Regions from separate parts of the Ensifer sp. Root423 genome, predicted to be linked through region 2. Evidence: riboswitches for the same ligand, from Rfam matches in the RefSeq annotation. Region 2 holds a riboswitch; each other region holds the start of a gene.
The links. A riboswitch is a leader RNA that binds a small molecule or an ion and turns the genes downstream of it on or off. The one in region 2 is predicted to bind thiamine pyrophosphate.
Positions count from the first base shown of each region.

Region 1: linked by a shared signal. The riboswitch ahead of thiD (bifunctional hydroxymethylpyrimidine kinase/phosphomethylpyrimidine kinase) and the one ahead of thiC (phosphomethylpyrimidine synthase ThiC) in region 2 are both predicted to bind thiamine pyrophosphate.
Region 3: linked by a shared signal. The riboswitch ahead of thiO (glycine oxidase ThiO) and the one ahead of thiC (phosphomethylpyrimidine synthase ThiC) in region 2 are both predicted to bind thiamine pyrophosphate.

Region 1 is NZ_LMEG01000023.1:600,315-605,350, reverse strand. Features, by position in the region: gene ASD01_RS22190 (ABC transporter substrate-binding protein) at 1-1,474, opposite strand, end outside; gene ASD01_RS22185 (hypothetical protein) at 1,586-2,122, opposite strand; gene ASD01_RS22180 (helix-turn-helix transcriptional regulator) at 2,258-2,482, shown strand; TPP riboswitch at 3,136-3,239, shown strand; gene thiD (bifunctional hydroxymethylpyrimidine kinase/phosphomethylpyrimidine kinase) at 3,356-4,231, shown strand; gene ASD01_RS22170 (glycosyltransferase family 4 protein) at 4,255-5,036, opposite strand, start outside.
Region 2 is NZ_LMEG01000043.1:200,163-205,198, reverse strand. Features, by position in the region: gene ASD01_RS26255 (sensor histidine kinase) at 1-237, shown strand, start outside; gene ASD01_RS26250 (sigma-54-dependent transcriptional regulator) at 241-1,605, shown strand; TPP riboswitch at 1,703-1,831, shown strand; gene thiC (phosphomethylpyrimidine synthase ThiC) at 1,922-3,745, shown strand; gene ASD01_RS37315 (hypothetical protein) at 4,184-4,717, shown strand; gene ASD01_RS26235 (Zn-dependent hydrolase) at 4,890-5,036, opposite strand, start outside.
Region 3 is NZ_LMEG01000043.1:58,836-63,871, forward strand. Features, by position in the region: gene ASD01_RS25605 (thiamine phosphate synthase) at 1-393, opposite strand, end outside; gene ASD01_RS25610 (thiazole synthase) at 390-1,163, opposite strand; gene thiS (sulfur carrier protein ThiS) at 1,167-1,364, opposite strand; gene thiO (glycine oxidase ThiO) at 1,361-2,332, opposite strand; TPP riboswitch at 2,494-2,614, opposite strand; gene bioB (biotin synthase BioB) at 3,039-4,055, shown strand; gene ASD01_RS25630 (8-amino-7-oxononanoate synthase) at 4,052-5,036, shown strand, end outside.

The sequences.
Region 1 (5,036 bases), on a different contig from region 2:
TCACCAGCTCAGTCGCCGAAGCCAACGCTGCATCGCGCTCCGGTCCGACGGCGATGCTCTCGGCCCTGGCCAGCTTCTCGTCGAAGGCGACGTTCTGATACTTGCCGAAGTTCAACGCACCGGTTCCGCGCTCCTTGTTCGGTGAAGCGAGCAGAGCGCGAAGGATGATGTCGACCGCCTCACCGGAGGTGCCGCCATACCAGACGGCATAGTCGCCGGCAGCGCGCTTGGTGTTGAACACCGAGAACGGCGCTGTCGAGGGCTGGGCGTTGATACCGATGCGGGCCCAGCTCTGGGCAATCGCCTGCAGGCTCTCGGCGTCGCCCGGATAGCGCCCGGCCGGTCCGGCAAGAACCAGATTGAAGCCGTCAGGGTATCCGGCCTTGGCGAGCAGCGCCTTTGCCGCTTCGTAGTCAGGCGCCTCAGGCAGAAGTTTGGCCGACGTGCCCGGCAGGCCGGTCGGAAACACCTGCGAGGCGGCGGTGCCATAGCCGGCAAGGATCTTGTCTGCGAGAATGCCGCGGTCGGTTGCAAGCGCCAGCGCACGCCGCACCTGCGGGTCCTTGAACGGGTTGGCGATCGGTTCTCCCGCCTTGTCGGTCACACCGGGAAGAGTGTCGCGGGCTACATCGAACTGCACGAAGTTAATGCGGGCGGCACCGACGCTGGCAATCCAGGCGCCGCGCTGCTTCAGACCGTCGACATCACGGGCGGGAATGGCGTCGGCGACGTCGACCTCGCCGGTGCTAAGGGCAGCCACGCGGGCGGCCGGGCTCTCGATGACCCGGAAGCCGACCGTCAGCCAGGCGGGCTTGCCGCCCCAATAGGCGTCGTTGCGCACCAGCCTCAGGCTCTCGCCGGAACTCCAGCTCTCGAACCGATAGGGCCCCGTTCCCACGGGTGCGGCACCGGAATTGAGCGCTTCGGTGGTCTCAAAGCCTTCCGTCGGCTTGTTCATCATGAAGATCGAGGAGAAGGTGAGCGGCAGGGTGGGGGCGGCACAGCTGGTCTCGATGACCACGGTCAGCGGATCGGATGCAGAAACCGCCTTGATGCCGCTGACAGAGGAGCGAAAGCCACCGCTCGGGGGCTTCAGGAAGTCCCGGATCCGCTCGATCGAATAGACGACATCGTCGGCATCGAAGACCGCGCCATCATGGAATCGCACCCCGTCGCGCAGCTTGAACTCCCACTGGGTAGGGGAAAGCGCGCGCCACGAACTGGCAAGCCCGGGCTTCAGCTCGAGACCCTCGTCCTGATAGACGAGCCGTTCATAGATGTGGGAGAGCAGCGACGTGTTCTCGTTGAGATTGGCGTAATGCGGATCGAGCGTCATCAGCTTGTAGGAGGTGGCGATGCGCAGCTCGCCTTGCTCCTGCGCACGTGCGGGCGTCGAGATCAACGACGCGCCGAGCGAGACGGACACGAGAAACGCCGCTAGCCGACGCTTGCGAAAAGGTCTTCCCAGTTTCATGTGTTAGTTCCTTGTTGTTTTTGACAGAGTCAGAGGCTCGCGCCGAAGGGGCTTCGGCGGGGGGGGAAATCAAAGAATTGTGTGAGCCTTCAACGGGCGGATTGCTCAGCCTCAAGCTGGCTGACGTTCGCGTTCTGGCATTCGACCGAGCCGAGCGTCGACCGGATCGATCCGGAGGAGATCAGCGATCACCATCCGGATTTGCGCCCAGGGTTCGTCCACACAGGTCGACGAAGGCTGGCCGCGGTTCACGATCGCGTCGAGTTTGGCGATGACGCCTGGGAGCGACGCCACAGGAACCGGCCACAACGCTTGGGCGGCCAATTCCTCCGCCAGCGCTGCGCGGTCCTCGTCCTCGAGCGCGTCGTTGTAGGCGCTGCGTCCATCGCGCTCAGCTGAAGACGACAGCTCGCCTGAGAACAGGGCGGTCTCGAGCTGTTGCTGATGGCGGGTCGATTCGCTCAGGCGGGTCCAGGCGGCACGCCAATGCTGCCAGGCTGCGACCGCAGGGTCATTGGCACAACCGCTAAACCCTGGCTTTCGATGGGCCGCAACGTGCGGATATGTGGGTAAACACGCCGGTACCGAGGAATGAAAATCTCCTCGCGTGACGGTAGGCAAAGTTCTGCTATTGTCGGAATCAGCCATGATCCGAGCTCCCTATAGCTTGGTTTTGGTCAGATCGAGCAGGTGTTACCGCACCTGTTCGATCGCCGGGTCATTCTTCCTACAAAATGTCTGAAGTCAATCAGAAAGTTTGCCTTGAGTAACTTACTTCTTACGATGGAGCAGTGCCGTGGAGCACGGGCAATGTTGGGCTGGAGCCAGGCAGAGCTCGCCAAGGCGGCAAACGTGTCTCGCCAGACTATCGCCGATTTTGAAAGGGGAGCTCACGTACCGATCGTCAACAACCTCGCAAGCATCGTAGCGGCGTTGGAGAAGGCAGGAATTGAGATTATTCCGGCAAATGGTGGCGGCGTAGGCATCCGCTTCAAACGGTCATCTTAAGTAGGTGGATGACTGGCTCTTCTGCAGGCGATGCGCTTCACAGACGCACAAATACGCGACGCTCGTGTGCTGCTGAGGTGGAGCGCTGAAGGGCTCGCCAACGCAACTGTTATCGGAGTAGCCACCGTAAGCCGAGCAGAAACTGGAGATGGAGCTGCATCCCTAACATGCGATCCGGCTACCAAAGAGGCAACGCTCGCCAACTTTAACTGGAGCCCAGATTGGCGCAGAGCTGGCGATGCAGCCAGTGTGCGTCCGTCCATTTCGGCGAGCGGAAGCGGAATACTGATATCCAGCTACTCCTCCATCGAACTCACGTTTGATACGCAATGCTCTGGAAGCAATGGTGCTGACCGGAGTTGGACAGCTATTCCAGCTTTGCGCGATTGTTGACTCAACACGACCGAAAGTCCGGAATCGAGGCACACTAACCGTGCACAATCGCGTGAGGACACTATGAATTTCCACAGCCTGTGTCATCAATACATTCGTCTGTGAAGTCGAACGCTCAGACGGAAGGTCCCTTCAGCTCCAAAGCCGATAGGGGCCTTCATTTTAGGAAGCTTCATCAACAGTGAGGATTGCGCCTCGAACTGGCCTGCTTGTCACAGGGTTCCAACGGTTGACACCCCGGCCCACGCTCCCCTAGCATCAATCCTGCCGAGGGGCGCGCAGTCACTGTGCTGAGATGGCGGCGAGCCAGACCCTTGAACCTGATCCGGATCATACCGGCGTAGGAACGGCAAGGGGCCTTTCAGCTGACCAGTCGTCTTTGCGCTTTCGTCCGGATCTCCGTCAATTTCCGGAGGCCGCTTTGCTCGTGTCTGATGTTAACTTAAACCGAAAGGGCTCAAGCCTCATGCAGGTGGGCCGATGACTGCGATTGCCGTTACCATCGCAGGCTCGGATTCCGGTGGCGGGGCGGGTATTCAGGCAGATCTGAAGACGTTCTCTGCGCTCGGCGTCTATGGCGCCAGCGTGATCACGGCGGTCACGGCGCAGAACACCCGTGGGGTATCTGCGGTGGAGGATATCTCCCCGACTGTCGTTACGGCTCAGATCGACGCGGTGTTTTCCGATCTTACGGTCGGTGCGCTGAAGGTCGGAATGGTGTCTCGGCGCGAGACGATCGGGGTGATTGCCGCCGGTCTTAAACACTATGGCCAGCTGGCTGTCATCGACCCGGTGATGGTGGCGACCTCCGGCGATCATCTGATGCGCCCCGACGCGATCGCGACGCTCAAGGAGGAGTTGTTGCCGCTGGCGCTCATTCTGACGCCGAACCTGCCCGAGGCGGCGCTGTTGACCGGACGCGCAATCGCCGAAACCGAAAGCGAGGTCGCGCGTCAGGCGGAGATGCTTCTGAAGCTCGGTGCGCGTTCAGTTCTGATGAAGGGCGGCCATGCCAAGGGCAAGGACGCGATCGATATTTTCTATAGCGGGGAGGACGTCCTCAACCTGTCACGGCCGCGGATCGAAACAAGGAATGATCACGGCACCGGGTGCACGCTCTCGGCAGCAATCGCCTCGGGGCTTGCCAAGGGCATGCCAATTGACAATGCGGTTGTGGCAGCCAAGGCCTACTTGCATGCCGCTCTGGGGGCGGCCGATGGCCTGACCATCGGCCAGGGGCATGGGCCGGTGCATCACTTTCATCATTGGTGGGGCAACGACAAAGAGTCGGGCGCCGAGGCTTCGAACGTAGCCGAAGCCCAGGCCGCTCTTGGTCGTTCTTCGCGATCTGGCTGAGCAGTGTGGGCTTCGGGTTTACCTCAGGCCACTGCCGCGCTCGGCAGGGCCGGTTGCTCGCCCTTGAGCATTTTCCGATAGAGCGCCACATGTTCCCGCGCGCAATCGACATGGCTCGTCGGTCGCCGAAGTGTCGCACGCAGATTGTCCCATGCCCGCGAGGCGGCCAAGACGTCGATCAGGCGGTCGGCCAGATCTTGGGCGCTCCCGGCGCGGAAGTGATAGCCGTCCAGCCGGTCGCGGACCTTTTCGGCCATGCCGCCGATGTCGGAGCAGAGGATCGGCCGGCCATGATGCAGTGCTTCCTGGATGACGACGGGGGAATTTTCCCACCAGACCGAGGGCATCACCACCCAGTCAACCGAGCGCATCAGCCGCGGCATGTCCTGGTTCTGGTAGGCGCCGTAGAAGCGGACGCGACGACCGGCGTCCTCGATCAGTTTTGCCACCTTCTCCTGGTAGTCCTTCGGCTGACGCTCGAGGTTCCCGCCAAAGATCATCAGCGAGGAATCATCGCCCCAAATGTCGTCGGGCACCCGTGATACCGCGTCGATTAACACGTGAACGCCCTTGAATGGCGTCATCTGCCCGAAATAGGCAAAGCGGTTGCGTCGCGCCGTCGGCGACGGCAATTCGCGGGCCGGCGCCTTGTCGCCCATGACGATGCCGTTCTCGATCACGAAGATCTTAGCGGCTTCGAGCCCCCATTCGACATAGCGGTTGGCGAGAAAGGCACTCGGCGCGATGAAAGCGTCGGCGAGATTAAGCATGCCGCGCACGAACTGCTCGCGGCGAACGAAGCGCG
Region 2 (5,036 bases):
GTGCGCTGCGAGGACGGTCCCTCCGGGACGGTTTTGCTCGTCGTTGCCGATAACGGCCCAGGCATTCCCCTGCACATCCACGAGGATCTGTTCACGCCGTTCAACACCTCGAAGGATGAAGGGCTCGGCCTCGGCCTTGCCATCTCCAAGGAGATCGTCGCCGACTATGGCGGCGATATCACCGTCGAAACCAGCGACAGGGGCACCGTCTTCACGGTTCGCCTGAAGAGGGCCTGAGCGATGCAGCCGACCGTCTATCTCGTCGACGACGACAACCATCTGCGCAAGGCGATGACGCAGACGCTGGAACTCGCCGGCCTCGCCGTTACCCCTTTTGCCAGCGCTGCCGAAGCGTTGAAGACGCTGGATGCGAATTTCGACGGCGTCGTCGTCAGCGATATCCGCATGCCGGGCATCGACGGCCTCGCCTTCTTCCGCCGCATCGAAGCTTTCGACGCGGATCTGCCGGTGATCCTGGTGACCGGCCATGGCGATATCCCGATGGCAGTGCAGGCGCTGCAGGATGGCGTCTACGACTTCATCCCCAAACCCTTTGCCGCCGACCGGCTGGTGCAGAGCGTGCATCGCGCGCTGGAAAAACGCCGGCTCGTGATGGAAAACCGCGCGCTGAAACGGGCCGCCGAGACGGCCGGCGACAACCTGCCGCTGATCGGCCAGACGCCGGTCATGGAACGTTTGCGCCAGACGATCCGGCACATTGCCGATACCGATGTCGACGTGCTCGTCGCCGGCGAGACGGGCAGCGGCAAGGAGGTGGTGGCGACGCTGCTCCACAATTGGAGCCGACGCCGCAACGGCAACTTCGTGGCGCTGAATTGCGGGGCGCTGCCCGAAACGGTGATCGAAAGCGAACTCTTCGGCCACGAACAGGGCGCCTTCACCGGCGCCTTGAAGAAGCGCATCGGCCGGATCGAGCATGCGAGCGGCGGCACGCTGTTCCTCGACGAGATCGAGGCGATGCCACCGGCGACTCAGGTGAAGATGCTGCGCGTTCTGGAAGCGCGCGAAATCACGCCGCTTGGCACCAACCAGGTTCGTCCGGTCGATATCCGCGTCATCGCGGCTGCCAAAATCGATCTTGGCGACCCGGCGCAGCGCGGCGATTTCCGGGAAGACCTCTACTTTAGATTGAATGTCGTAACGCTGTCGATCCCACCGCTGCGCGAACGTCGAGACGATATCCCGCTGCTCTTCTCGCACTTCCTGACCCGGGCGGCCGAGCGCTTCAAGCGCGACGCGCCTGTGGTCACATCGGCCGTGCAGAGACATCTGATGACGCATGCCTGGCCGGGCAATGTGCGCGAGCTCTCGCACTTTGCAGAACGCGTGGCGCTTGGTGTCGAAGGTCCGCTGGGACAGCCGATTGCGCCCACCGAACAGCCTGGATTTGCACTCCCGGAACGGCTCGAACGCTACGAGGCGGAGATCCTGAAAGAGGTGTTGCGGGCTCAGCGCGGCGACGTCAAGGCGACGATCGAGGCGCTCGGCATTCCGCGCAAGACATTCTACGACAAGCTCCAGCGCCACGGCATCAACCGTGCCGATTACGCCGAGCGGGCCGCACCGGAAAAGGCCGGCCGCTAGCGTCAAACCCGAATCCGTCACCACACGCAATAGGTGCATCTTTGTCGGCAGGCGAATTCACGCTTGACGACCCGGGCCGATCGATGGCTATGATCTAGGCATTCACCAGGGGGGTCCCGCAAGGGGCTGAGATTCTGCTGGATGGCCGGCTTGCCGGCTGTGGCGCAGTGACCCGTTGAACCTGATCCAGTTCATACTGGCGTAGGGACGGTGCAGATATCGAAGCCAGGATTCCGTGCGTCCAGCATCTGGCGGAGCGTCTTTCATCTTTCCGGCATCAGAACTGGGTCTCCAATTGCAAACTTGGAGCCTCGTCATGAATATTGCCACCAAACCCGCAGCCCTCACCGTCACGCAAGGACCGCTTCCCGCCTCCCGCAAGATCCACAAGCCGGGCGTGCTTCATCCGGATATCCGCGTGCCGATGCGCGAGATTGCGCTCCACCCGACGTCGGGCGAGCAACCGGTTACGGTCTATGATTCCTCCGGCGCCTACACCGCCGACGACGCCGAGATCCGCATCGAGGACGGCCTGCCGCGGCTGCGCCGCAACTGGATCGTCGACCGCGGCGATGTGGAAACCTATGAGGGACGCGTGGTCCGCCCCGAGGACAACGGCTTTGTGAGCGGCGACAGGCTGACACCGACCTTCCCGTTCCAGCATGCGCCGCTGAAGGCCACGGGCGGCCGCCCAGTGACCCAGCTTGCCTATGCCCGCGCCGGCATCATCACGCCGGAAATGGAGTTCGTGGCGATCCGCGAAAATCTCGGCCGCGACGCGGCGCGTGCGAAAGTCCGCGACGGCGAGAGCTTCGGCGCCCACATCCCCGATCACGTGACACCCGAATTCGTGCGCCAGGAAATTGCCAGCGGCCGCGCGATCCTGCCTGCCAACATCAACCATCCGGAATCCGAGCCGATGATCATCGGCCGTAATTTTCTGGTGAAGATCAATGCCAATATCGGCAACTCCGCCGTCACCTCGTCGATGGCGGAAGAGGTCGAAAAGATGGTCTGGGCGACGCGCTGGGGCGCCGACACCGTCATGGACCTTTCGACCGGCCGCAACATCCACAACATCCGCGAATGGATCATCCGCAACTCACCGGTTCCGATCGGCACCGTGCCGCTTTACCAGGCGCTGGAAAAGGTCAACGGCATTGCCGAGGACCTCACCTGGGAAGTCTATCGCGACACGCTGATCGAGCAGGCTGAACAGGGCGTCGACTATTTCACCATCCATGCCGGCGTCCGGCTGCACTACATCCCGCTCACCGTCGATCGCGTCACCGGCATCGTTTCGCGCGGCGGCTCGATCATGGCCAAGTGGTGTCTGCATCACCATCGCGAGAGCTTCCTTTACGAGCATTTCGAGGAAATCTGCGACATCTGCCGCGCCTATGACGTCTCCTTCTCGCTCGGCGACGGCCTGCGCCCCGGCTCGATCGCCGATGCCAACGACGCGGCACAATTCGCCGAACTCGAAACGCTCGGCGAGCTCACCAAGATCGCCTGGGCCAAGGATTGTCAGGTGATGATCGAAGGCCCCGGCCACGTGCCGATGCACAAGATCAAGGAGAACATGGACAAGCAACTCGCCGTCTGCGGCGAGGCGCCGTTCTACACACTCGGACCGCTGACGACGGACATTGCGCCCGGCTACGACCACATCACGTCGGGCATCGGCGCGGCGATGATCGGCTGGTTCGGCACCGCCATGCTCTGCTACGTCACGCCGAAGGAGCATCTCGGTCTTCCCGATCGCAACGACGTCAAGGTCGGCGTCATCACCTACAAGATCGCCGCCCATGCCGCCGATCTCGCCAAGGGCCATCCGGCCGCCCAGGTGCGCGACGACGCGCTATCGCGCGCGCGCTTCGAATTCCGCTGGGAGGACCAGTTCAACCTCTCGCTCGACCCGGAGACGGCCCGTAACTTCCACGACGAGACACTGCCGAAGGAAGCGCACAAGGTCGCGCATTTCTGCTCCATGTGCGGCCCGAAATTCTGCTCGATGCGGATCTCGCACGACATCCGCGCAGAAGCGCAGAAGGAAGGCCTGGAGGCAATGGCCGCGAAATACCGCGAGGGCGGCGACCTCTATATGCCGGTGGAAGGGGCGGCTGGCGCGGCCGAGTAGACGACAGAGACTCGTTGAAGGGGCCAGTCACGGCCCCTTCAGTTCACTCAGGGCTGCGCCTCCCGCCTCGGAAGCGGAAGCGGCGATCGCCAAGGCTCTCCTCCTCCGTCATGCTTGGGCTTGAGCCGAGCATGACGGAGGGTGGGAGGCGCGCCAACGACCCCGTTCAATCAACAAACATGCAACGTCCTCTGTCCCTCTCGCGACGCCTCAGCGATGAGGGCGATCATCTGTATGTCGTGGCCGCCGCCAGAGGCCCGCACCTTGCGCTCCGTGTCGCCCGTCCCCCCAATAGCTTGTCCCCACATCGATTGAACGATATGCAAGGCGCACGCAAAAGTCGCTGTCGGCGAAATTCATTCGCGGCGGGCAGCCGAACTGTACCCGCGCACGCAAGAACGCCGTTTGCACAAGGAGAATGACTTGAGGACATGCCTGTTGAGACTGACGGCCTTGTCCATAGGAGCCCTTGCAGCATTCGGCGGAGATCTGCCGCGCCTCAACGGTGACCGGGGCTTTGCCGGGGGCCTTTCCTGGATTTCCGCTGCCCATGCGGACGACGCCGATGCCGGCGGCACGAATGGTGAAGGTGCCGCGGGCGGCAGCGACCAAGGTAGCGAAAACGTCGGGAGCGGCGGAAGCAACGGCACAGAGGGTGGCGGCGATTGGGGCTCCGGCGATGGTAGCGGCGTGGGCGGCGAGCCCGGCGGGACCGGGGCTGGCGGTGGAGGCGGCGTCATCGACGGAAGCGGCCTGAGCGGCGGAGACAGCGAGCGCCACTCATCCTCTTCGCGCGACGGGCGGGATTACGGACCAACCGGCAGCGTATGGCACGGCGGCAGCAGTTTCCTCAATCTTTTTCGCCGGACACCGGAAGAGCCTCCCGAGGGGAGCGGGCCAGAGTCTTCCACCCGGCAGAAGAGCGATGCGGGATCCCGCAAAAGCGCGGGTCACACCAGAACAGAGCCCTGAAGAGATGTCTGCTTCGTCGCGCGGAAGGATGCCGTGTGCTGTTTATCGCAGACATAGAAGCGTCTGCGCCTGGATGCTTGGGCCAAGCCCTGGCATGACGGAGCAGCGGGAGGCGCGCTATCGATCCCGTTCGATCAACGAACGCGCAACGTCCCTATAGCCCTATAGCCCTCTAGCGACCACTCACCATCCGCTCGACCACATCGAGCAGCACGTTGGCGCCGGCGACCAGATCATCCGGCTCCGTGTGTTCGCGCGGATTATGGCTGATGCCGTCGCGGCTCGGAACGAAGATCATCGCCGTCGGCGCGATGCGGGC
Region 3 (5,036 bases), 140 kb from region 2:
CTTCATAGCCTTGAGAATGGTCGGGTAAACCGGTCCGAGCGCGACATAGTCGGGCTTGGCAGCAAGTGCTGTCTCCAGTTCCGTCTCGTCATGGGTGCTGAGTCCGAGCTTCAGGCCGGCGGCGCGGATTGCAGTAAGGTCGGCCTCCGCCAGGTCCTCCTGGCCGAGATGGACGAAGTCGCAGCCTTCCGCGATCGCCAGTTGCCAGTAGTCGTTGACGATGAGCTGGCAGCCCTGCTCGTCGCAAACGGCCTTGGCCGCGCGGATCTCGCGGCGGATCTCCGCTTCCGTACGATCCTTGACGCGTAGCTGCACCAGCTTGACGCCGAGCGGCACCAGCCGCTCGATCCAATCCGTGCTGTCGACGATGAGATAGAAGGGGTCAAGTTTCACGCAAACACCGCCTTTCCGATGACGGGGGTGGAAGGGACGGCAAAATCGCGCGGTTCGAGCATGCCCGCCTCGAAGGCCTGCCGGCCGGCATCGATCGCGCCCGCGAACGCAGCGGCCATCAGCGCGGGCTTGGCGGCGCCGGCGACGGCGGTGTTGAGCAGGACGGCATCGAAGCCGAACTCCATCACCGTCGTTGCGTGCGAGGGCCGGCCGATGCCGGCATCGACGATCAGCGGCACATCGGGAAAGTTGGCCCGCATTGCCCTGAGCGCCTGGATGTTCTGCGGCCCCATGGCGCTGCCGATCGGCGCGCACCAGGGCATCAGCACCTTGCAGCCGGCTTCCACGAGCCGTTCGGCAACCACGAGATCATCCGTGGTGTAGGGAAAGACTTCGAACCCTTCGGCCGAGAGGATGCGCGCCGCCTCGACCAGCCCGAAGACATCGGGCTGCAGCGTATCGTGGTGGCCGATCACTTCGAGTTTCAGCCAGTTGGTGCCGAAGACCTCGCGCGCCATCTTGGCCGTCAGCACCGCCTCTGACACCGAGTGGCAGCCGGCGGTGTTCGGCAGCACGTGCACGCCGAGCGCCCGGATCAGTTCGAAGAAGGCGCCGCCCTGGCGGCCTCCGGCGGTTTCGCGCCGGAGCGAGACCGTGACGATCTCAGTGCCTGACGATCGCACCGCATCTTCCAGAACGGCGGGGGAGGGGTAGCGGGCGGTGCCGAGCAGCAACCGTGAGCGCAGGTCCTGTCCATAAAGCGTCAGCATGTCTCAGCCTCCTTTCATCGGCGAGAGAATTTCGATCCGGTCCCTGTCGCTGAGCGCATGACCCGAACGGTCGGCCCGGTGCACCAGTTCGCCGTTGACGGCGGTGGCGAGCCAGTCACCTTCGAAATCAAGGGCGGCCAGAAGCTCGGCGAGGGTGGTGACGGCGAGGTCGTGATCCTCGCCATTGACGGTCAGTCTCATGCGGCATCTCCCTTCAGGTCCTGCGCAAGCGCGAGGTCGGCTGCTTCCGCCGCCAGGGCCGGCGAAAGCAGGAAGCCATGGCGGTAAAGCCCGTTGATCGTGATGGTCTGCCCGGTGCGCAGGGCGCGCGGCAGGTTGTTGGCGAAGGCGGGGCGGACGCCGGCGCCGGTTTCGAAGAGGCGCGCTTCGCCGAAGGCCGGATGCAGCGCATAGGCGGCGTTCAGCAGTTCCATGAGGGAGCGGGCGGTGATCGGTCCGCCGTCATCCGTCTCGATCATCGTCGCCCCGCACATGAAGAGGCCGCCGCCGCGCGGCACGATGTAGAGCGGGATGCGGGGATGAATGAGCCTGACCGGCCGCGACAGCTCCACGTCGCTTGTCTGCAGGTAGAGCATTTCACCGCGCACGCCCCGCAGGCCCGGCGTTTCGCCGATGCGTGCCGCGCCGGCGCAGTCGGCGACGAGATCGTGGTGGCCATCGTCGCTCGTCTCATCGAGGAAGGTGACGCCGTGATCGACAAGCTTCTGCCGCAACCGGCTCAGCGCCCGGCGCGGGTCGAGATGCGCCTCACCGGGAAAAAACAGCGCCTCGCGGAAACGTCCGGCAAGTGCCGGTTCCAGCCGTTCGATCGCGGCGGCGTCGAGCCATTCGAAGCCGGAGGTGCGTGAGGCAAAGCGCTTGAGTTCGCCCGCATCCCGTGGCGGGGCGACGACAAGCGTGCCGTTTCGGGAAACCTCGCCTGGCAGGGCGTCGTCCCACCAGTCAATGGCGCCGATGCCCTTCGTCAGCACCACCTCTTCGGCGCTTTCGCGTTCGCACCAGGGTGCCAGCATGCCGCCGGCAAACCAGGAGGCCGCGCCGGCAAAGCCTGGTTTTTGCTCGACAACCGTCACCGCGACACCGCGGGCGCTAAGTTCATGCGCCAGACAGAGCCCTGCGACGCCGGCACCTTTGACGAGGATCCGCATGGCTCAGTGTTCCCGCGAGGCGTGGGCGGGCCGTCGTGAGGGAAGCGGGATGGTGTTGGCGGTGTGCATGCCGAGGCTCCGATTGTGGAGACCCAGTTCACGAGCGAAGGAAGGGGAAGGACGCCTTGCCGTTGAATGGTCGCGTGAAGGCGACGTTTGCGGCAGCGATGTCTGCACCGTCCCTACGCCAGTATGAACTGGATCAGGTTCAACGGGTCACTGCGCCGCGCAAATCGCATAGCAGAATCTCAGCCCCTTGGCGGGACACCCCTGGTGAATGCTCCAAGCTGACCGTTCGGGGCGGTTTTTGTCAAGAGCCAGCATTCGTGTGCGATGCGATCTCATATGCCGAAAAAATTATCTATAATTTGCGACGAGAAAGCGGAAGCTTTGGCGGCGTGATGAAAGGAGGTGGGGCAACCGGGTGGAGCGGGTCGAAAAACACCGGAGAAGCCCAGCCGCGCCCTTGTTTCTCGGGTGCGGTACGCCCGATTTCGGAAATGGGAGCTGCGACCGATTGATTGGTGATTGTTGCCCCGTCCCGGCGGTTTCCAGATTCACTCACGGTCAAAAATACAACCAGAAGGGCATTCGTTAACGGAAACTCTCCATCTGGGTGCTTGCGAACTTTGCTCGTCGATAAAATTATAGATAATATCAGATTCTATCTATTTCGCGTTTGCGATGACCTGGAGGACGAGCCGAAATGCTGGACGGAACCCTATCAACTGGCGCTAATTTTACCCCGGGCGACGCGGGCGAAGCCCGCTGGACCCAAGCGGAAGCTGAAAAAATCTATAATTTGCCGTTCAACGATTTGCTCTACCGCGCACACACGGTCCATCGTGCGCAGTTCGATCCCAACGCCATCCAGATGAGCCGGCTGCTCTCGATCAAGACCGGAGGCTGCGCCGAGGATTGCGGCTATTGCAGCCAGTCCGCCCACTATCCGACCGGGCTCAAGGCATCGAAGCTGATGGAGGTCGAGCGTGTGCTTGCCGAGGCGCGACAGGCGCGCGACGGCGGTGCGACGCGCTATTGCATGGGGGCCGCCTGGCGCAGCCCGAAGGACCGCGACATGGACGCGATCGTCGCCATGATCGGCGGTGTGCGGGCGCTTGGCATGGAAACCTGCATGACGCTGGGCATGCTGACGCCGGACCAGTCCGCACGGCTCGCCGAGGCCGGGCTCGACTACTACAACCACAATGTCGATACCTCAGAACGCTTCTACGGCGAGATCATCACCACCCGCAGCTTTGCCGATCGGCTGGAGACGCTCGCGAATGTCCGCGACGCCGGCATCAAGGTCTGCGCCGGTGGCATTCTCGGCATGGGCGAAACCGCCGACGACCGGATCTCCATGCTGGTGACGCTCGCCAATCTGCCGGTGCCGCCCGAAAGCGTGCCGATCAACATGCTGATCCCGATCCGGGGCTCGAAGCTGGCCGATGCAGTGCCCGTCGATCCGATCGATTTCGTCCGCACCATCGCGCTTGCCCGCATCCTGATGCCGCTATCGCATGTCCGGCTCTCGGCCGGCCGGACCGACATGAGCGACGAGACGCAGGCGCTCTGTTTCTTCGCCGGCGCCAATTCGATCTTTGTCGGCGAAACCCTGCTGACCGCCGACAATCCCGGCGAGGACCATGATGCGGCGCTCTTCCGACGCCTGGGGTTGAAGCCGATGGCTCCGGCGGCAAGGCAGGATGCGGCCGAATGACCCTGGGTCTGTTTGCGCGCTATGAGAAGACGCTGGAGGGCCTTGATCGCAAGGGCCGCCGGCGCGCACTTGCCCCCGCTGGCGGCCTGGATTTTACCTCGAACGACTACCTGGCGCTCGCCGCTTCGACGCGGCTGAAGGCGGCGATAACGGGTGCCATCGCGCGCGGCGTGCCGGTCGGCTCCGGCGGCTCACGGCTGTTGCGCGGCAATCACGAAGAACACGAGGCACTTGAGGCGGAAGCGGCCACCTTCTTCGGCGCGCAACGAATGCTCTTCTTCGGCAGCGGCTACGCCGCCAATGCTGCCCTGTTTTCGACGCTGCCGCAGCGCGACGACCTCATCGTCCACGATGCCCTGATCCATGCGAGCGCCCATGAAGGCATCGCTGCGAGCAAGGCCGATGCGGTTGCGGCAGCGCACAACGATATCGACGCCTTTGCCGATGCGATCGGCCAATGGCGCCGCGCCGGCGGCACAGGGCGCCCGTGGATTGCCGTCGAAAGCCTCTATTCGATGGATGGCGATCGGGCGCGGCTCGCCGACCTCTTAGCGCTTGCCGCGCAGCATGACGGCTTTCTCGTCATCGACGAGGCGCACGCGACCGGCGTCTTCGGGCCGGAAGGTCGCGGTCTCGCCGCTGAGCTGGAGGACCGGGAGAACGTCGTCATGCTGCATACTTGCGGCAAGGCGCTCGGTGTTTCCGGCGCACTGGTCGGAGCAAGCGCCGTGCTTTGCGATTATATCGTCAACCGCGCCCGCAATTTCATCTATTCGACCGCGCCCTCGCCACTCATCGCGGCCGCGGTGCGTGAAGCGCTCGCCGCCCTCGTCGACGAGCCGGAACGCCGCGCCGCATTCGACGGCCTCAGGTCTTTCGCCAACCGGGCGCTCGCCGAGGTGCTCGGCATCGAAGGCAGCGGCTCGCAGATCCTGCCCATCCCGATCGGTGATAACGGCCGAGCGGTCCGCATCGCCGCCC